Regions from separate parts of the Luteibacter sp. 621 genome, predicted to be linked through region 2. Evidence: predicted binding sites of a transcription regulator. Region 2 holds the regulator's gene; each other region holds the start of a gene.

What was found. The regulator FliA, encoded in region 2, starts transcription of late flagellar genes. The targets are predictions, from matches to a motif close to TAAAGTTTNNCNNNCNNNGGCCGATAA.
Region 1: the regulator FliA is predicted to act here: its motif matches at 2,378-2,404, upstream of ABIE56_RS05950 (HD-GYP domain-containing protein).
Region 3: the regulator FliA is predicted to act here: its motif matches at 2,602-2,628, upstream of ABIE56_RS20510 (chemotaxis protein).
Region 4: the regulator FliA is predicted to act here: its motif matches at 2,266-2,292, upstream of ABIE56_RS04555 (methyl-accepting chemotaxis protein).

Annotation. Positions count from the first base shown of each region.
Region 1 covers NZ_JBNDKI010000003.1:334,956-338,762, forward strand. Annotated here, with positions in the region: gene ABIE56_RS05945 (putative bifunctional diguanylate cyclase/phosphodiesterase) at 1-1,085, opposite strand, end outside; gene ABIE56_RS05950 (HD-GYP domain-containing protein) at 1,082-2,332, opposite strand; gene msrA (peptide-methionine (S)-S-oxide reductase MsrA) at 2,472-3,146, shown strand; gene hutU (urocanate hydratase) at 3,356-3,807, opposite strand, start outside.
Region 2 covers NZ_JBNDKI010000024.1:22,301-26,107, forward strand. Annotated here, with positions in the region: gene flhF (flagellar biosynthesis protein FlhF) at 1-197, shown strand, start outside; gene ABIE56_RS19880 (MinD/ParA family protein) at 267-1,142, shown strand; gene ABIE56_RS19885 (RNA polymerase sigma factor FliA) at 1,139-1,870, shown strand; gene cheY (chemotaxis response regulator CheY) at 1,901-2,302, shown strand; gene ABIE56_RS19895 (protein phosphatase CheZ) at 2,312-2,953, shown strand; gene ABIE56_RS19900 (chemotaxis protein CheW) at 2,961-3,807, shown strand, end outside.
Region 3 covers NZ_JBNDKI010000025.1:65,932-69,738, forward strand. Annotated here, with positions in the region: gene ABIE56_RS20490 (flagella synthesis protein FlgN) at 1-96, opposite strand, end outside; gene flgM (flagellar biosynthesis anti-sigma factor FlgM) at 93-395, opposite strand; gene flgA (flagellar basal body P-ring formation chaperone FlgA) at 501-1,199, opposite strand; gene ABIE56_RS20505 (methyl-accepting chemotaxis protein) at 1,196-2,509, opposite strand; gene ABIE56_RS20510 (chemotaxis protein) at 2,661-3,578, shown strand; gene flgB (flagellar basal body rod protein FlgB) at 3,765-3,807, shown strand, end outside.
Region 4 covers NZ_JBNDKI010000003.1:47,341-51,147, reverse strand. Annotated here, with positions in the region: gene ABIE56_RS04575 (hypothetical protein) at 1-115, shown strand, start outside; gene ABIE56_RS04570 (ribonuclease E inhibitor RraB) at 343-687, shown strand; gene ABIE56_RS04565 (alpha/beta hydrolase) at 684-1,658, opposite strand; gene ABIE56_RS04560 (hypothetical protein) at 1,761-2,093, opposite strand; gene ABIE56_RS04555 (methyl-accepting chemotaxis protein) at 2,327-3,807, shown strand, end outside.

The sequences.
Region 1 (3,807 bases), on a different contig from region 2:
ACTTCGATCATGGCGCGTACCACCTGCTCGGTGCGCGAATCGCTCACCATCGCATCGACGAAGGTGCGATCGATCTTGAGTTCCGTGGCCGGGAAGTGGCGCAGGTACGCGAACGAAGCGTAACCGGTACCGAAATCATCGATGGCGACACGGATACCCCGGTCGCGCAGGCGGCGCAGCACGCGCACGCTCATGTCCAGGTCGGTCAGCAGCGCGGTCTCGGTGATCTCCACGATCACCGAATCGGCCGGGACGCCCCAGATATCGAGCGCGCCAAGCAACTGCTCGGCAAAACCCTGTTCGGCGAACACGCGCGGCGAAAGGTTCACCGCCACATCGAGCGGACGCCCACCCCGGTGTAGCGCAGCGGCATGACGGAGCGATGCGTTAAGGCTCCACCGCGTGAGCGGCACGATCAGGTCGCTGCGCTCGGCGAACGGTACGAAATCGGAGGGCGGCACCTCGCCGTACGTGGCGGTCTTCCACCGCGCCAGCGATTCCACGCTCACCACCTTGCCGCGGCGCAGGTCGTACAGCGGCTGGAACATGACTTCGAGCTTGTTGGCCGCGATATCGTCGCGCAGCTCGCCGTAGAGAATTTCCACCGGGGTGGATTCGGGCTCATAGCAGGCGAACGGCTCGCCGATGCGCACCGCTTCGTCGTGGGCCAGCTCCGCACGGCGGAACAACAGTTCGGCGTCGGTACCGTGCGGCGGGCACAGGGCCACGCCCACCACCACGCGCCCGTGCCAGTTGCGGTCACCATGGATAAGCGGCGTATCGTCAATGGCCCCGACAATGCGCGTGGCGGCCAGCAGTGCGTGGGTACGGTTACGCACCGTGGGCAGCACGATGAGGAAGCTGTCATCGCTGGCCAGGTACACCAGATCGACATGGCGCACCACGCCGACGATACGCTCGCGCGCGGCCAGCATGATCTCATCGCCAAATTCGTAGCCGTGGCGCAATTGCGCTTCGCGCATGCCGCGCAGGCGCACCACCAGCACGGCGCATAGCCCCGGCTCCTGGCGGGCGCGATCGATGCGCGCCTGTACGGCGGGCAGGAGGTGGGCTAACTCGCTCATGCCAGGAAATACTCTGAAGGGTCGATACCGTAACTGCCGGCCGGCAGCGTGCGCTGGATCTCGCGATGGATGCCTTCGGCCTGGCGCATCAGATCGACGATACGAAATTCATCAAGCTCGACCTTGTCCGCACCCACAAGGATCGCCACCCGCGGTTGCAGCCGGCGGGACTGGTTCTGCACCATCACCACGGCCACCTCGCCGGTGTTCAGTTCCACGAGTGAGCCCGTGGGATACACCCCCAGGCAGGCCTGGAACTGCTCGACCAGCTCCCCCTGGTACTCCCGATCGCGCCCCTGGTACAGCTGGCGCAGCGCAAGGTGCTGCGATACCGCCGGCCGGTAGGGGCGCGGCGTACACATGGCATGGTAGGTATCGATAATGGCGGCCATGCGGCCCGCGAGAGGGATGGCGGTACCCGCCAGGCCTTCCGGGTAGCCGGAGCCATCGAACCGCTCGTGATGGGTCAACACCATGTCGCGTACCTCCTGGTCCGTCACGCCCGCGGCATCGAGGATGGCGCCGCCCTCCTCCACGTGATGGCGGGCGAGGTCCCACTCCATATCGTTCAGGGGACCCTCGCGCTCCAGGATCTCGCGGGGCAACTGGGCCTTGCCCACGTCCATCAACAGCGCGCCGGCCGCAAGGCTCACGATCGCATCGCCGTGAAAGCCCATGTGCCGACCGAACGATGCCGCCAGGGTGCTGCAGCCCACGGCATGGCGAAACGTGTAGCTATCGTGGCGGCGCAGGCTTTCGATCCAGAAGAAGGCATCCCCGCTGCGTAGCACGCTGGCCACCATGGGCCTGACGGCGGCATCCAGGGCCTGCGGGTCGATCGACTTGCCGGCATGGATATCGGCCACGAGCTGTTCGGCGAATTTCGATACCGTCTCGAAAGCCTCGCGGGCGCGGGGCATTTCGTCGTCAAACGATGCGGTATCCGTATAGGCGTGCTGGGTGATCAGTCGCGTATTCAGCGGAACCCGGGGCGGGGGTGGCTTTACGGCGGCAGGCTTGACCACGGAGGGCGGCGCGAGCCACGACGATGTGGCCACCTGGCGCTGGGTATCGACGAAGACGTATTTGCAGAATTTGGCGAGGTTATCGATATCCTCGCGCGAGGTGATCGGCACCCCCTGCAAAGGGAACGGTGTATCCGACCACTCGCAATCCAGGCGACTGACGAACATGCCGATCTGCAGATCGGTCACGAACACGCGTCGCTCCACCAGGTCGTACGCCACCTTCCCGTGCCTCCTCTCGCTGGGAATCCCCACGCCGTTCGGTATGTAACGGCCAGGGGGCGGCGTACTGTAGGGGTAGCCGCGTAATAAAACCATGCCGCCCCCGGTCTATTGGCTTATCCCCCATCGGAGAACCGCCATGCGCCGCCCGATCCTGCTCCCGTTTGTGCTTGCCGCCCTCACCGCCTGCTCGGCCGCTGCCGCCCGCGATGAGGGCCTGAAGCTGCCCACGCCGGCCGTTGATGCCGCCCGCGCACCGGGCGAGGCCACCGCGGTATTTGCCGGGGGCTGCTTCTGGGGCGTGGAAGGTGTATTCCAGCACGTCAAGGGCGTGAAAAGTGTGCGCTCGGGCTACACCGGCGGTGATGCGGCCCACGCGAACTACGATGATGTGAGCGACGGCGACACCGGCCATGCCGAATCGGTACGCGTGGTGTACGACCCGGCCCAGGTCACCTACGGCCAGTTATTGCAGGTGTTTTTCTCCGTGGCCATGGACCCCACGACGCTCAACCGCCAGGGACCCGACATGGGCACGCAGTATCGCTCCGCGATTTTTTACGCCACGCCGGAGCAGGAGAAGCTGGCCCGGGCCTATGTGGCCCAGCTGACGACGGCGAAGGCCTTTAGCGCCCCGATCGTGACCCAGGTGGTACCGCTCAAGGGTTTCTGGAACGCCGAGGATGAGCACCAGGATTACATGCACCTGAACCCCGATGCGATGTACATCGCGATCAACGACCGGCCGAAGGTACTGGCGTTGCAGCGGATTTACCCGGAGATGTACACGCCGGCCTGGGCGAACGGGCGCTGACCACGCCTGGGCTGTTGCAACGGCCGCTGGTCACGCATGGCCTGTTGTAGGAGCGGGGGGGGGGGGGGGGGGGGGGGGGGGGGGCCCCCACCCCCCCCCCCCCCCCCCCCCCCCGGGGGGGGGGGGGGGGGGGCCCCCCCCCCCCCCCCACACCCCCCCCCCCCCCCCCCCCCCCCCCCCCCGCTCCTACAGTGGCGGGTTGTGGTGCGTCAGCGCAGCATCGGCAGGTCGAGGCCCTGCTCGTTCGCGCAGGCGATGGCGTCTTCATAGCCAGCGTCCGCGTGGCGCATCACGCCCGTCGCGGGGTCGTTCCAGAGCACGCGGGCGATGCGCTTGTCGGCTTCTTCGCTACCGTCGCACACGATGACCACGCCGCTGTGCTGGCTGTAGCCCATGCCCACGCCACCCCCGTGATGCAGGCTGACCCACGTGGCGCCACCGGCCACGTTGAGCATGGCGTTGAGCAGCGGCCAGTCGCTCACGGCATCGCTGCCATCGCGCATGGCCTCGGTTTCACGGTTGGGGCTGGCGACCGAGCCTGAATCCAGGTGATCGCGGCCGATCACCACCGGCGCCTTCAACTCGCCATTGCGGACCATCTCGTTGAACGCGAGGCCCAGCTTGTGGCGCAGGCCCAGGCCCACCCAGCAGATTCGCGCCG
Region 2 (3,807 bases):
TCTCGGCCCTTATCCGGCATAGCATGCCGCTGGACTACACCACGGATGGGCAGCGCGTGCCCGAGGACATCGCGTCCGCCGATGCGCGCAAACTGGTCTGCCTGGCAGCCCAGATGCTCAAGCAGCGCAACGACGAACCGGATGACGCCATACTTGCCGATCGTTTCGGCTTCGCATCCGCTCCGGCCCTGGCCTGATCGCAGAATCTGACGAACGTGACTACGGCAACCGCAACCGCAACTTCTTTCACGGCAGTGAACTCCTTCATGACCACACACGTCGACAACTCCCAGGCCGCCGGTCTTAACTGGCTCGCCGACCGCCGTCCCACGCGCAGCATCGCGATCGCGGGCGGCAAGGGCGGTGTTGGCAAGACCACGGTGGCCGTGAACCTTGGCATGGCCCTGGCCATGGGCGGCCGCGATGTGCTGCTTCTGGATGCCGACCTGGGCATGGCCAATATCGATGTGCTGCTGGGCCTGCAGCCCACGCGCCACCTGGGCCATATGCTCGAGGGTGCTTGTGCCATAGAGGATCTGGTGCTTGATGCGCCCCATGGCCTGAAGGTGATCCCAGCCACGTCGGGCACCCGCCGCATGGCCCAACTGCCGAACATCGAGCACGCCGCCGTCATCCGCGCCTTCGACGAATACCCGCTGGCGCCCGAATACCTCATCGTCGATACCGCAGCGGGCATTTCCGACAGCGTATCGATGTTCGCCGCCGCATCCGACGAGGTGGTGGTGGTCGTTTGCGACGAGCCGGCCTCGTTGACTGACGCCTATGCGCTGATCAAGGTCCTCTCGCGTGAGTTCGCGGTGAACCGCTTCCGCATCGTGGCCAACATGGTCCGCCATGCGCAGGAAGGGCGCCAGCTGTTCGAAAAGCTTTCCCGGGTGACCAACCGCTTCCTGGATGTGTCGCTCGATTTCATGGGCATGGTGCCGCACGACGAGTACCTGCGCCAGGCGATTCGCCGCCAGTCGGCGGTGGTCGACGCCTGGCCGAGCAGCCGTTCAGCGGTGGGATTCAAGAATTTGGCCAGGTCGGTCGATACATGGGGTGAACCCGAACCCCGTGGTCAGGGTCGCATCGGCTTTTTTGCCGGGCGCGAACACGTGGGGGGAGGGCTGCCGTTGTGAGTGTCGCGAGCGAATACCTTGAAATTACTAAGGTTCCGGCCGATCAACTGGTAAAAACGCACGCGCCGTTGGTGCGCCGGATCGCCTATCACCTGATGGGCCGCCTGCCGCCCAGCGTCGATGCAAACGACCTTATGCAGGCCGGCATGATCGGTTTGCTTGAGGCGGCAAGGAATTATTCGCCGACTCGCGCGGCCAGCTTCGAAACCTATGCGGGTATCCGCATACGTGGCGCCATGCTGGATGAACTGCGCAAGACGGATTGGACCCCGCGCTCTGTCCACAGGAAATTGCGCGAGGTGGCGGAAGTCACAAGGCAGATCGAAAACGAAACGGGCGGCGACGCCGATGATCTCGAGGTCATGAAGCGCCTCGGCATCGACGCCATGGAATACAACCAGATCCTGGCAGACGCGGCGAGTGCGCGGTTGCTGAGCCTTACGGCGCCGGAAGGCGACGAGGGTTCCGCCATCGATGTTGCCGACCCGGATGCCACGGGCCCGGATGGGTTGTTCGAGAAGGACGGCATGCGCCATGCGCTGGCCGAATCGATCGACGGCCTGCCCGAGCGCGAAAAGCTGGTGATGTCGCTGTACTACGATGACGAACTCAACCTGAAGGAAATCGGTGCGGTGTTGGGAGTTAGCGAATCGCGCGTGTGCCAGATCCATGGCCAGGCTTTGATTCGCCTCCGTGCACGCATGTCGGGTTGGAAAGACAAACACTAAGAAATACGCGGCTGTAAGGCGGAGAGCGCTTTGGACAAGAACATGAAAATCCTCGTGGTGGACGATTTCTCCACCATGCGGCGAATCGTCCGTAACTTGCTGGTAGAGCTGGGTTTCACCAACACGCTCATCCAGGAGGCGGAAGATGGCAACGCGGCGCTGGCGCTCCTGCGCTCGCAGCCCATCGACCTGGTGGTCACCGACTGGAACATGCCGAACATGACCGGCATCGACCTGCTGCGTGCCATTCGCGCGGATGCCAGCCTGAAATCGCTGCCGGTGCTGATGGTCACCGCCGAGAACAATCGCGACCAGATCATCGCGGCCGCGCAGAGCGGCGTGAACGGTTACGTCGTGAAGCCGTTCACGGCCGTCACGCTGAAGGAAAAGCTCGACAAGATCTTCGAACGACTCGCCGCGGCCGCGGGCTAAGGGACTGACATGAATACGATGATTTCCGCTGGCCAGGATGTGGCACCCGAACTGCGTGAGCTGCTGGATGCCGACGACAGTGCGGCGTTCGAACAGGCGCTCGATCGCCTGATCCGCAGCCGTGAGCAACATCTGTTCCTGGCCCTGGGCCACCTCGCGCGCGACCTGCACGAATCCGCCCGTCGCCTCGCCTCGGATATTTCGAGCGATGGCGTGCCCGGCACCATGAGCGATGCGCGCAAGCACCTGCGCGATGTGCTCGAGATGAGCTCGCAGGCCGCCCACCGCACGCTCGATTTCAGCGAGAAGCTGCGCCCGCAGGCGCAGGCCCTCGCAAAACAGGCCGATGAGCTGCTGGTGCTCGACCAGGCCGATCCTGCCTTCACCGCCAACGCCACGTCGCTGGCGGTACGCGTCGGCGATTTCGCGCAGAACTGCGATATCGGCTTTGGCGAAATGGTGGAGGCGCAGTCCTGGCAGGATCTCTCCGGCCAGCGCGTGGCCCAGGTCGAATCGTTCATGGCCAAGGTCGAGAATTCCCTGGTGGAGCTGGTGCGCCTCACCGGTTCGCTGGCCGGCGCCAACGCGCCGGCGGCGGACAAGGTGAGCCAGGACGAAGTGGACCGCCTGCTCAGCGAATTCGGCTTCTGAGCCCGCCATGAGCGTGGAGCTGGACAACGAGCTGCTCAACGTCTTCCTGATCGAGGCCCGCGAACTGCTTGAGACCCTGGGCGAACAGCTCGTGGATCTCGAAGCCTCGCCGGAGGACAGCGAGCTCCTGAACGCGGTGTTCCGTGCGTTCCATACCGTAAAGGGCGGGGCGGGCTTCCTTGGCCTGAACGCCATGGTGGAACTGTGCCACCGCGCGGAGGATCTGCTGAACGAGGCGCGTAACGGCGCACTCGTGCTCAATGCTGCCTTGATGGATGCGTTGCTGGAGTCGCTCGATCTGCTGAACGACATGATGCGTGCGGCTGATGCTGGCGTGCCTGCCGAGCCCGCGCCGCGCTCGCTGCTCGATCGCCTGGTCGTACCGGGGCGTGCTGCCTCCGCCGCACCGGTCGCGCTCGCGGTGCCGGTCAGCGCGCCGAAGGCGGCCGCCGTGTCCGCGCCCGCCAAAGCCTACGATCCCATCGAAGATGAGTTCGAGGCCATGCTCGATGCTGCCCGTACCGAGCGTGCTCCCGCGCCCGCCGAGTCCGGCACCATTTCGGACGACGAATTCGAATCGCTGCTTGATTCGCTCTACGGCACCGGTGCGCCCGGCGCCGAGGGCGTCGCGCCCGCCGGGCCCGTGGTCGAGGCAGTCGCAGTTGCGCCCGAAAGCAACACCATCAGCGATGACGAGTTCGAAGCACTGCTTGACCAGCTCTACGGCACCGGCGCCCCCAGCGGCAGCGCCCCCGCCGAGGCTGGCTCTGCGCCCACGGACCTCGTCGCTGTAGGAGCGGGCTTGCCCGCGATCAACGAAACCGCGGCCCCCCTTGTTCCCGTCGCCGTTGCGG
Region 3 (3,807 bases), on a different contig from region 2:
GTCGATCAGGCAGGCGTGCAGCGCGTCGACCTCACGGGCGAGGTCGCCCATCACGGCGCTCAGCGCGGTGTCGAAGTCACGGCTGCCGGCAGTCATGCCTTGCCACCCATCTGCGATTCCAGGGCCACGAACTTGCTGGCAATGGCCTGGGCGTCAGGCTTGTAGGTGCCATCAGCGATTTTCGAGCGGATTTCATCGACGCGCTTGGTATCGATGCCATCGGAGCGGCTGGCGGCATCCAGCGCCTTGGCCGAATCGGTGATGCTCACGCTGTCATCCGTCGGGCGCACGGCAGCGGCGCCCTCGGCCTTGGCGGTACCGCCGGCGGGACTCTGCGTGCGCAGCTGCACGGGCGGCTGCTGGGCCTGGATGCCTGGTTTGATCGTGGTCGTCATGGGTATATCCCTCGGAACATGTGTCCTTCGAACCCTTTATCGGCCCTCGGGGCACAAACTTTAACTGGCGCTATCCGGCAAAATGTGACCGGATTCCTAGTTCGTTCATGGCAGTACGGCGACAGACCCCGGCCCGCTGACGACCGCGTCCAGGATCTTCCCTGAAGACGCATTGCGGACCTTGACCCTGGCCCCGGCATCGCCGGCGCCCATCGCTACGCCATCGGCGTGGATCACCACGCCATCCACACTGGCCTCCATGCTGACCGCGTCGCCCACGCGAACGGCCTGGCGGCCCGCGAGCATACCCGGTGTCAGCACCGTGCCGGCGTTCAGCGGCCGCGCCAGGGCGCGCCCGCTGACCTGGTCCAGGCTGGCCACGTAACCATAGGCCAGGCTGGCGACATCCCGTTCCTCGGCGCGGACATCGCCCGCACCCAGGCCGTCACCGCGTGCCAGGGGGCGCGTGGTGACCAGGACATCCATAAGCATGCGTACTTTCACTGGCACGCGCGCTGTCCAGCCGCCCGGAGCCGGACAGTGGACGACGACGCTAACCCGCGAGCTGATCGGGCGGTTACCCGGCACCGAGACATCCAGTGGCGCCGCACAATCGGCCAGGCGCAGCCGGCTATCGAGCGGGTCAGCCTCCGCCACCATGCGCGCGCCGGGCAGGGTGCGGTTCTGCTTCAGCCACGCCACCGCCGAATCCCGCAGCACGTCCAGCGACTGGCTCGCTGCCGCGGCGAGCGGGCAGGCGGCCAGGCATGCCACGAGAGCCGTGGTGGCGAAACGATAGATCACGCAGCGTGCACCGCATAGGCCACGGATAGCCCCTGGGTCACGTTATCGAGTTCCTTGAGCAGGCCGGCCACCATGTGGCTGGCGTCGGCGTGGCGACCTTCGCCCAGGGTAATGGCATACGACGAGGCCAGCGCGCTGAAACGCTCCGCGGCGGCATGCGTGGCATCGGCCGACCCATCGGCGCGGCGAACGCGCAGCTGATCGATGCAGCGCATGAGCGGGGTCGTGTCGAGCCAGCGGCGATCCAGGCCCGCCGGATCGCGTGCCGCGAGCTCTACGGCGAAGCGCAGGCCCTGGCTGGCTTCGCGAATCATCTGGCTGAGTGTGGCGGCATCCAGCGCGCCCTCGGTCTCCAGCTTGGCCAGGCCAAGGCGGTGTGCGAGGACGGTGGCCCGGGCGGCCGCATCGGCCTGGCGGCGAACCTCGTTCGCCACCCGCCCGAGCGATGACTGGCCAGCCTGCACCGTGGCGACACGGCCCTGCAGCGCGCCAAGGCCCTGGCGCGCGGCGTCCAGGTTGCCACGGGCACCTCGTACGGCGTCGTCGATACGGCCCATGGCCGCCTGCATGCCCGCCACGCCGGCCTGGGTGGTATCCAGGCGGCGCAGGCTGCTCTGGACGGCATCGTCGAGGTGGTGGGAGAACTCACCCACGGCGTGCGTGACCTGGTCGATCTCGGCAGTGGCCTGGGTGGTCTTCTCGGCAAGCTGCTTCACCTCGTCGGCCACCACGGCAAAACCGCGGCCCGCCTCACCCGCGCGGGCGGCTTCGATCGCCGCGTTCAGGGCGACCAGGTTGGTCTGGTGGGCGATATCCTGCACGGCTGCAGTGAGCTTGCGGATCGCGGTGAAATAGTCGGAGAACTGCGCATGGTTCCGGCTCATGCCGGCCAGGGCGCTGCGGAGCAGCCGAAGCTGGCCATCGAGATCGCCGGCGGTGGCCACGCCCTGCGTGCCGACCTCGCCCATGGAGGCGACGCCCGCATGCGCATGATCGACCGCCGTCGAAATTCCGCCGCTGGCCTCCGTCAAACGGCTGGCGGCATCGCGCCCGGCGTCGACCGTCGTACCAAGTTCCTGGAGCGTGGCGCCAAGCGCGTGGGCGCTGGTCAACGCCATGCCCTGCTGCTCGATGGCCTGGATGGTCGTCGCGGCGGCGGTGCGCGGCTCGGCCTTGGGCGGCGTGAGCAAGGCGCCCAGCGCGCTGGCGGCCGCCGGGTATTGCGCCGAAAGGGCCCGGACGCGCGCGGCGTCGCCGCTGGCGGCCGCTTGGGCGAGGAGGCGAACGTGCTGGCTCCAGAGCAGGGTCATGTCGTACTTGCGCTCATCAATAAGGGTCGCCCACTACATCGGTAGGGAGCGGTGGTACTTGAGCCAAGCAATCCGCGTGCCATTTGCTGAGGTAAAGAACTGCGGCGTGCCGCCGATACCCCAGCGACGCCTTCTATATGCAGTTGCCCCCATGGCCCGTGCGCTCCTCGATACCGTGGAAACCTTTACCCGCCTGGCGGGCCATAACCGCGTGGCCATGCTGCTGTTCCGGCTGGGCGACAAGCAGGCCTTCGGCATCAACGTGTTCAAGGTGCGCGAGGTGCTGCGGCGCCCACGGCTGGAGCGGATGCCCAGCATGCACGAGCTGGTCTCGGGGAGCTTTGATTACCGGGGGCAGACCATCCCGGTCATCGACCTGGCCGCCGCGATGGGCTACCCACCGCTCGCCACAGTGGATAGCGCGCACCTCATCGTTACGGAATTCAGCCGCTCGGTTCAGGGCTTTCTGGTGTCCGACGTGGACCGCATCGTGCACGTGGATGGCGCGAACATGGCGGCTCCGCCGCCGGCGCTCGGCTACGGCTCGCGCGTGAACGCGGTGACCCGGCTGGATGGCGACTTGCTCGCCGTGGTTGATGTGGAGCAGGTCCTGGCGGCGGTCAATCCACAGCAGGTGGAGATCTCCGACAAGGTCCAGCAGGCTGCCCATGTCCAGCAGGGCCGCCACCGCCGTGTGCTGGTGGTGGATGATTCCCTGGTGGCACGCACCCAGCTGGCCGATCTGTTCCGCAAGCTCGACCTGGAATGCCTGCTGGCTAAGGACGGCGCCGAAGGCCTGGACATGCTGCGCAGCCTCGCCATGGGGCCGGAGGCCGAGCGGGTGAACCTGGTCGTGTCCGATATCGAAATGCCCTCGATGGATGGCTACGCGCTAACCCGTGCCATTCGTGAAGACGCCCAGCTGCGCGGGCTTCGGGTGCTGCTGCACAGTTCGTTGAGCGGCGTGTTTAACGAGGCGATGGTGGCCCGCGTGGGCGCCGATCGTTTTATCGCCAAGTTCCAGCCAGAAGTGCTGGCCACGGCGGTGCTGGAGCTGCTCCCGGCCTGATCGCCGGGTGACGGGATAGCGTCAGGGCGCCGCCATCAGGTGGCGACGGAAAACTGGCACCCGAGCCTCAATAGGCTGGCTGGGTCATCCAAAAACGGCGCTACGGCGCCGTTTCGCGTTATGGAGCAGGGCGTGGCACGCGTCTTGCTGATCCCCATGGGCCAAGACCCAGAGGGGGCCACGCCCATGATCGACAAACCGGATCCGCTGCTCGGCATGCACCCACAGG
Region 4 (3,807 bases), on a different contig from region 2:
ATCCAATCAAGCGCAAACCGGCCCATCATGTTCATCGGGCCAGAATGGCCAGACCGTGGCCTGCGCGGCGACCATTGCGGTAAGCGCGGTCATCAAAGCTGTTCAGAAAGACTAGCACCGGGCATTCCTGTCGCTCGGTTCGGGCGATGACCGCCTTGTGGGTCGCCTTCGACGGGGCCGCCAGGCATGGTGGCCCAAGACCTACAGACACACGTTGCATTTCAGGCGCATGATCGACCCCGTTAACCACCAGGGGACGGCGAACTGTGCTGCCACCATCGGTGTCGATGCGGCCATGCAGGCCGCGGCGAAGAACGCATCTTTCAATGAAAGGCCATACCGATGAATAGCGAAGCAACCTTCCCGGACGATGAAAACGGCCAGGTACTGCAGTACATGGCCGAGCAGGGCGACAACCTCTCGATTCCCCGCGAGATCGATTTCGCGGTGGTATTCCCAACCGAGGAGGCCGCACTGAAGTTCGCAGTGATCCTTCTGCGCAAGGGGCAGAAGGTTTCGTTCTCCGAGTACGAAGAAGGCGAGGACATGCCGTGGCAGGTCCTCGCCCACCCGTTCATGGAGCCGAGCTACGAGAACATCTCAGGCTATGAAGATGCGCTGGCTGAGGATGCCGACGAACTCGGCGGTGAAAACGATGGTTGGGGTTGTGTCGCTCAGCAGGGCTAAATCATCCCGATCGTATGCATCCAGGTTTCGGCGAGTTCGGTCCAGCGGGTGATCGGGTTCGCCGTCTGGCGCACGCCAAAGGCGTGGCCGCCCTTGGCATAGAGATGCATTTCCACCGGCACACCTGCCTGCTGTAAGGCGACGTAATAGGTAAGCGATTCGCGGATATCGTCCGTGGCGTCGTCTTCAGCCTGGACGATGAAGGTGGGTGGTCCCTTCGGATCGATTCGTACCTCATGGGTCAGCTTGATCCCGGGTCCTACCCACAGGTGCCCGGGATAACCTGCGATCGCGAAGTCCGGCCGGAAGTTGAGTTTGTCGGCATCGTCTACCGGCTTGTAAGCCAACCGTGTGTGAGTGCTGATATCGGCCACCATGCGGCCGCCTGCGGAGAAGCCCACCACGCCGACCTTGTGCGGATCGATGCCCAGGGATGACGCGCGCTGGCGCAACAGCACCATGGCGCGCTGCGCATCCTGCAAGGCCATGGGCTCCTTAGGCTCCCGCCGGCAATTGCACTCATCGGCCCAATACGGTCCCGAGCCGGGCACGCGATACTTCAGCACGGCGCAGGTGATGCCCTTGGCGGTAAGCCAGTCGCAAATCTCCGTGCCCTCCAGGTCGATAGCCAATACACGGTAGCCGCCTCCCGGAAGCACCAGCATGGCGGCGCCGGTGTTCTTCCCCTTGGCCGGGAATATACTCACGGTAGGGCGCGACACCAGCTCGACCATGGTGATCGGGCGGTCAGCGATCTTTCCGTTGGCAAACCCAAACCTTTCAGGCCCGGTCGCTGCTGGCGCGGCGATGCGGAGGTCCGCAGGCCACAGCGGAACCTGTTCGATACCCGCGGGTGGTTGCCAGGGTTTGTTTTGCTGGTCGCGCAGGGGCTCCAACCCGCTGGTGCCAGCCCAGGCGGCGGCGGGAAGCAGCAGCGCCGCCAGCAGCCCCATCCATTGTCCCTTGCTCATGGCTTCTGCTCCCCGCAGGCATGGTAAGAGCCTACTGTGCTCAATGGGGCTGGCTTTTTCATGGCTAAGCCGTGGCCATTCTTCGGCGGTCCCGCTCGAACCTCAGGCGGGTACGTCGCCGGCGATCTCCGGGTCCGGCGACGTCTGCTCCGGCACGAACGCTTGCGCGTACACCGGCCGTGCCAGCCGCTTCGGCAATACGGGTGGCGAGTTGTTGGGAAGGTCCATCCACCCCCGTTTCAGCCCGAAGGCGTGTTCTGCGCCGCGGGCGAACATGGACGGCACGTTGCCGCCCAGCATCATCCGGGTGAGCTTGCGGGGGGTGACAACGCTTCCAAAAGCTTCTGACTGCGCCTGGCGGCAGGTGATGCCAGCGAGTTCGAGGGTCGAGAGGATGAGCGAGAGGTTCTGACGGCGATGGTGCTGGCGAAGCATACTGCTACTACGTAAACAATTACGGATCCTTATACCGGAGTGGTTTTGGCTCGTAACGCGCGAACACTATGAAAGTTCGGCAGGTTGTGAAGATCGATCGCAAGTTGTCACTAATTCGTAACCGTATGTTGCAAAGTAAGCAAAATCAGTGAGTTGCACCAAACCGTGAGACTAAAGCCATGACAATAGCTGCCGTTAACACCTAGGAATTTTTCCTAGGGCAGTTAGGTAACATGACCATCAGGTGGCGCATCATCTCGACCATGGCGGCAGCACTCATCGCCGCTATCGTTATTGGCATTACGGGCCTCGTCGCCCTCGACCACACGCAGACCAGTCTGGAGGGCATGTACCGCACCTCCCTGATCCCGATCGTGCGCGTCAGCGAGGTCCGCGCCTCACTCATGAACGAACGCAACGCGGTGAACCGCGCTATTGCGCGCGGTACGCCCGATGCTGTCCTGGACGCGAAGCAGGCGGTGGCGGCGAGCCAGGTAAAACTGGCCAAGGACTGGTCCGGCTATTACCCGGACCTGCTGAGCAGCGACTCGGAGCGCGCATCCGCCAAGGCATTCATCGCGGCACGCGAGGAATCCGATGACCACGTCAAAACCCTGCTCGAGAAACTCGAGAAGGGCGACAAGGATGTGGTGCCTTACCTGATCAAGGACGTGGGGCCGGCGATGGATTCGGCGACCGGCCAGATCTCCCAGCTCATCACTATCAACGAGCAGCAGGCCGATGGCGACTACGTCGCCGCGGCGGCGCGTGAACGCCGCACGGTGTTCATCACCATTGGCGTGCTCGTCGTCTCCGCCGGACTCGTCGCGCTACTCGGTTTCCTGCTGGCCCGCGCGGTGGTCCGCCCGCTGTTGCGTGCCCGCGATCTGGCGGCCCGCATCAGTCAGGGCGAGCTCAACCACCACCTCGACGTGCAGGGGAGCGACGAACTCAGCGAAACACTGCGTGCACTTGGCACGATGGACGAGCAGCTGACGCGCATCGTCAGCCAGGTGCGCAGCAACGCGCAGCAGGTCACCTATGCCGCGCGTGATATTTCCGCGGGTACTGACGATCTTTCGAGCCGCACGCAGGAGCAGGCTTCCTCGCTGGAGGAAACCGCCGCGTCCATGGAAGAAATGACCGCGACCGTACGCGAGAACTCCGAAGGCGCTGAGATGGCCCGCGACCTGACCACGTCGCTGCATGGCGATGCGGAAGCAGGTAAATCGGTGGCTGAAGAAGCCGTGGCGGCCATGGGGGAAATCACCCGTAGTAGCCGCAGCGTGGGTGAGATCGCCGTGCTCATCGACGAAATTGCCTTCCAGACGAACCTGCTTGCGCTTAACGCGGCAGTGGAAGCGGCGCGGGCCGGTGAACAGGGCAGGGGCTTTGCCGTGGTGGCCAGCGAAGTGCGCTCGCTGGCCCAGCGCAGTGCTTCGGCGGCACGCGACATCAAGAAGCTGATCGCCGACGCCTCCGAGCGGGTCGATACGGGCGCTGTGCTCGTCGGCCGCACCGGCGAAGCACTCGCGCTTATCGGGAACGGTGCGACCAAGGTATCGGGTATCGTCGGCAATATCGCTGCGGCATCGCTCCAGCAATCGGCCGGCATTGAGCAGGTGAATGGCGCCGTGACCGCGCTCGACGAGGTGACGCAGCAGAATGCCGCCCTGGTGGAAGAAGCCAGTGCGGCGGCCAAGCAGATGCTGGA